DNA from 2 places in the Chryseobacterium sp. RLHN22 genome. Region 2 is predicted to be linked to the other one. Evidence: riboswitches for the same ligand, from Rfam matches in the RefSeq annotation. Region 2 holds a riboswitch; the other holds the start of a gene.
What was found. Region 2 has a riboswitch for S-adenosylmethionine ahead of ACR1PN_RS02420 (alpha/beta fold hydrolase). Riboswitches for the same ligand answer to the same signal wherever they lie in the genome.
Positions count from the first base shown of each region.

Region 1 (2,467 bases), on a different contig from region 2:
CCCTCCAGTCGTCGTTCCACAAAGGAGTGGCTCCGGACAAAAGTTTGCCATCTGTACCCACCGGTTTCGGAAATTTTGAACCGTAAGGATTGATGCCCAAAGCATTAACCAAATTGTCGGTTGCCATTTGCGCAGCCTGCTGAGAAGAAACCTGGCTCGATTTATATCCGTTTCTTAAGGCTTCCCAATACAATTGGAAATACTGATCTGTGCTTACCTGCTCATAATCCTTTACCGCTCGACTCGAGAAACCCTGGCTTATATTAAAGTTTACTCTTGCCTCACCTTTCTTACCTGATTTTGTGGTAACAATAATGACCCCGTTTGCTCCTCTGGAACCATATAATGAACTCGCTGTAGCATCTTTCAAAACGCTGATTGACTCAATATCGTTGGGGCTTATAGAGTTGATATTTCCGTCAAAAGGCATTCCGTCGACTACGAATAATGGGTTGCTTGATGCACTTACAGAACCGATCCCTCGGATTCTAATGGAAGCTGTAGAACCCGGCTGCCCAGAAGCACTTACTGCCTGAAGACCAGGAACCTGCCCTTCCAAAGCTTTTGTGATATTTGTAACGGGTCTATTGTTGATTTTTTCGCTAGAAATCGTTGCTACAGAACCTGTATAACTTGTTTTCTTAGCTTTTCCGTAAGCCACTACCACCACTTCATCAATCTCTTTTTCCCTAAGAGTGTCTTTTTTAGTTTCCTGTCCGTTGACATTCGCAATCCCGAAGAAAAATGCGGCAACAGGCGGAATCCAAATTTTAGAATTAATTAAATTTTTGCTAATCATAATCCATTTTATTTACTGCTAATTAAATTTTAGCCTTTTATAAAAAAGACAGCAAACAGCATCAATAATCATGATTAACACTTTGCTCATCTTTCCTTTTTCAAGGCTGAATGTAACACCTTACTTAATGCAGGTTGTTAAGATTTCATCGGGTCAGTTCCCTCCATCTTTCTTTATAAGCCGTTGCAAATCTAAAAACAAAAAGTCTACAAAACAAGTAGACTTTAAAATTTTAAATACAATTTTTATAAAAATTAACGTAATTTTATTTTAAAAACATCAATTATAGACAGTTATAAAAAATGTTAAATTTTCAAATATGAGAAATATCATTAAAAATAATGTAATGGTAAAATTGAGGTTTAAAGATGAGTGAAGTTATCGTTTAGCTATTATTTTCAAATTAATATTAATTTTATTTTAAAAGTTCTCAATACATTTTTCTTCATTTCATTTCGAAAAACACCCGAACTGACGGAAAAACTTTTTAATTTTATAGGATGAAAGTTTTAATAGTAAACGGCCCGAATCTGAACTTGCTAGGTACAAGAGAACCAGAAATTTACGGAACAACTACCATGGAAGATTATTTGGAAAATTTAAAATCTGAATTTTCTTCCCATGAAATTCAATATTATCAGTCGAATATTGAAGGAGAGCTGATTAACAGATTGCAGGAAGATGATTTTGATGCATTGGTGATCAATCCCGGAGCATTCACGCATTATTCTTATGCGATTGCGGATTGTTTAAAAAATATTCAAAAGCCGAAAGTGGAAGTTCACATCAGCAATATTTATAAAAGAGAAGAGTTTCGTCAGAAATCTGTAACGGCGGCGAATACCGATGCGGTTTTATCCGGTTTTGGTATGGATGGATATCGATTGGCGATTCTGAGTTTGAAATCTTGATTTTATTTCCCACAGATTACGCAGATTTTCACAGATGATTGCGTGAAATTTCTCGCGCAGATTTTGGAGATTGCGCAGATTATCTTCGTCATAAAAAATAAAAAAAGGCTCATCAATTTGATGAGCCTTTCTTCACTATTTCTAAATGGTCTGTTCCTGCAATTGAGGACCAGAAGCAATCAGCTTTTTGGCTTCGTCATTACCACAGTACTGCTCGAAGTTTTTGATATATTTTGCAGCAAGATCTTTTGCTTTTTCTTCCCATTCTGCAACATCGCTGTATGTATCTCTAGGATCTAAAATACCTTCAGAAACATTTGGCAATGCCGTCGGAATTTCAAGATTCATAATCGGAAGTGTTGATTTCTCAGCATTTTCGATTGATCCATCGATGATCGCATCAATAATTGCTCTTGTATCTTTTAATGAAATTCTCTTTCCTGTCCCGTTCCAACCTGTATTTACCAAGTAAGCTTTTGCACCGTGCTCTTTCATTTTCCCGATTAATGTTTTTGAATACATTGTTGGGTGTAATGTAAGGAACGCTTCACCAAAAGCTGGAGAGAACGATGGTTCAGGTTCTGTAATTCCTCTTTCCGTACCTGCTAATTTTGAGGTATAACCGCAAAGGAAATGGTATTGCGCCTGATCTTCATCTAAAATTGAAACCGGAGGCAACACTCCGAAAGCATCCGCAGAAAGATAAACAATCTTACTTGCATGACCTGCTTTTGAAGGTAAAACGATTTTATTAATG
Region 1 covers NZ_JBPCHW010000017.1:84,477-86,943, forward strand. Annotated here, with positions in the region: gene ACR1PN_RS15935 (SusC/RagA family TonB-linked outer membrane protein) at 1-799, opposite strand, end outside; SAM riboswitch class I at 883-981, opposite strand; gene ACR1PN_RS15940 (type II 3-dehydroquinate dehydratase) at 1,300-1,710, shown strand; gene pckA (phosphoenolpyruvate carboxykinase (ATP)) at 1,852-2,467, opposite strand, start outside.
Region 1: it holds a riboswitch for S-adenosylmethionine, as region 2 does, so the genes downstream of both, ACR1PN_RS15935 (SusC/RagA family TonB-linked outer membrane protein) here and ACR1PN_RS02420 (alpha/beta fold hydrolase) in region 2, are expected to answer to the same signal.

Region 2 (2,467 bases):
GCTACAACTTTAAGATCTATTTTTTTACGTCTTTTGATTTCATCCGAAGATTCTAAAACCTGTTCTATTAAAGTCTTTCCAACATTTCCGTGGCCGATAATTGCCAAATGAACTGTTTTCGGTTTTTTAGAGATCTCAGACTCGATGATGTTTTTTGCTTTTTCGTCCTGAGAAGAAGTTACAATAATATTTACCCTTTTTTCTGCTGCAATTTGGTTTAAAAGCAATGGGAAAACGTTATTTCTAGCCAGTTCTGCCAAAACTTTATTGAAATCTTCTGCAACAAAGCCTAAAACCGACACATTATTTATGCTGTAAATCTGAGAAACTTTCCCTGATTTTCTTTCTGCTTCAAATTCATCAATTAGGCAATTGACCGCTTTTTCAGAATCACTTTCCTGAACAAGAATAGAAATCCCGTTTTCGATCGCCTGCTGGGAAATTACTCCCACACTGATTCGCGCCAACGTAAGCGCTTTGAAAATTCGTCCGTCAATCCCGATTTCGCCTAAGAAATCTTCCCCTTCAAACTTGATGATTGATCTGTTTTTTAAAAATTTTATTTCGTTAGCATTACTTTTCATCTTCTACAAAATATTTTTAATGATAGTATTTAATTGTTCGTATTCCATTAAGAAGGCGTCGTGCCCATGAATTGAGGTGATCTCGTGATAGAAAACATTTTCCTTTTTTTCTTTCAACTTTTGAAAGCACATTCGAATTTCAGAAGCGGGGAAAAATAGATCTGTATCAACGGAGATCATGTGGATTCGTGCCTGGATTTTTTCCAAATGATCTTCCTTGGCATTTATATTCATCAGTAAATGATTCATCAGCTTATAAGCTTTTAAACTAAATCTTTCGTTTAAAGCATTTCCGTGATAAATCAGCCAATCTTCGGACTCTAATCTATGTTTTTCCTGACTGTATCTGTTCTGAAATCTATCATTTAACGATTCCGGCGTTCGGTAGCACAGCATTGCATGAATTCTGGCTTTTTGTAATGGTTCATCATTTTGATTTAATAAAAATTTCTGAACTAAACATTGTGCATGAAGCCAATCGTGGGTTTTAAAATCGCAGGCAATAGGAATGAAAATTTCAGCAAGATTTGGTTGTTTTACCAACATTTCCCAGCCGATTCCGCCTCCTAAAGAACCTCCAACAATGGCGTGTAAACTTTTAATATTTAAAATTTCAAGACCTTTTAAAAAGATATTGGCCATATCTGAAGGCGTGAAATCTTCGTAATCATCAATTAAAAAATCATCAAATCCGTTTCCGGGAATATTGAAACATAGAACTGTATATTTTTGGGTATCGATGACCTGATTTTCACCAATTAATTGTTTCCACCATCCCCTTTCGCCCGAAACATTGGAATTTCCGGTTAAGGCATGATTAACTAAAACAATCGGCGAAGAAAACAGATCCTGCCCGAAAATCTGATAGTTCAGCGGGATATCATATTCCTTACCGGAATTAGTTTGATACGAAAAATTAATATGTTTAAGTTCTGATTTCAATTCTATTATTTTTTAATAATACAATTGAAAATGCCACAGGAAATGGCTGAAAAAAGATTCAGTAGTTATCTGTCCAAAATAATTTTGGTAGAACGTAGCACCTTCATTGCTTGCGCAAAGGGTTGCTAAGGTTTCACAGGGTCTAATCCCTCAACCTTTCTTGATAACATTTTCAATATTTTAATGAACGAATGGTGCAAAGATAAAACTTTTCTTTCAAATATTTATAAAAATTTAATTTAACATTACAAACACCGATAAACAAAAGGTTTTCAGTAATACATTAATTATAATTCAAATATAACGAGTTGGAAATTTTTAGCAAAAAAACTAACTTCGTAATGAAAAATGTTGAAATATGAGTACCGAAAAACAAAGATTACAAGATAAAGACTGGAAAAATTGGGGACCATACGTCAGCAACCGACAATGGGGAAATGTGCGTGAAGATTACAGCCCGAACGGGAATGCATGGCATTTTGCAAATCATGATATTGCCGAGAGCCATACTTATCGATGGGGAGAAGAAGGTATTGCAGGAATTTCGGATACCAAACAACTTTTTTGTTTTGCCCTTTCATTCTGGAATAAAAAAGATAAAAGAATAAAAGAACGTCTTTTCGGATTGAGCAACCCGCAAGGGAATCACGGCGAAGATATTAAGGAAATTTTTTATTATTTGGATAATACGCCTTCTCACAGCTATATGAAGATGGTCTATAAATACCCGATCAACGAATTTCCTTATGAAGATATTGTAGCAGAAAACGCAAGGCGTTCAAAAAAAGAGCCTGAATACGAATTATTTGACACCGGAATTTTTGATAATGATGAATACTTTGACATTTTCATAGAATACTGTAAATCTGATGCTAATGACATTTTAATCAGAGTTACGGTTTGCAACAGAAGTGACAAAGGAGCTCCAATTGTTGTGTTGC
Region 2 covers NZ_JBPCHW010000002.1:19,616-22,082, reverse strand. Annotated here, with positions in the region: gene ACR1PN_RS02425 (ACT domain-containing protein) at 1-584, opposite strand, end outside; gene ACR1PN_RS02420 (alpha/beta fold hydrolase) at 588-1,526, opposite strand; SAM riboswitch class I at 1,589-1,696, opposite strand; gene ACR1PN_RS02415 (MGH1-like glycoside hydrolase domain-containing protein) at 1,885-2,467, shown strand, end outside.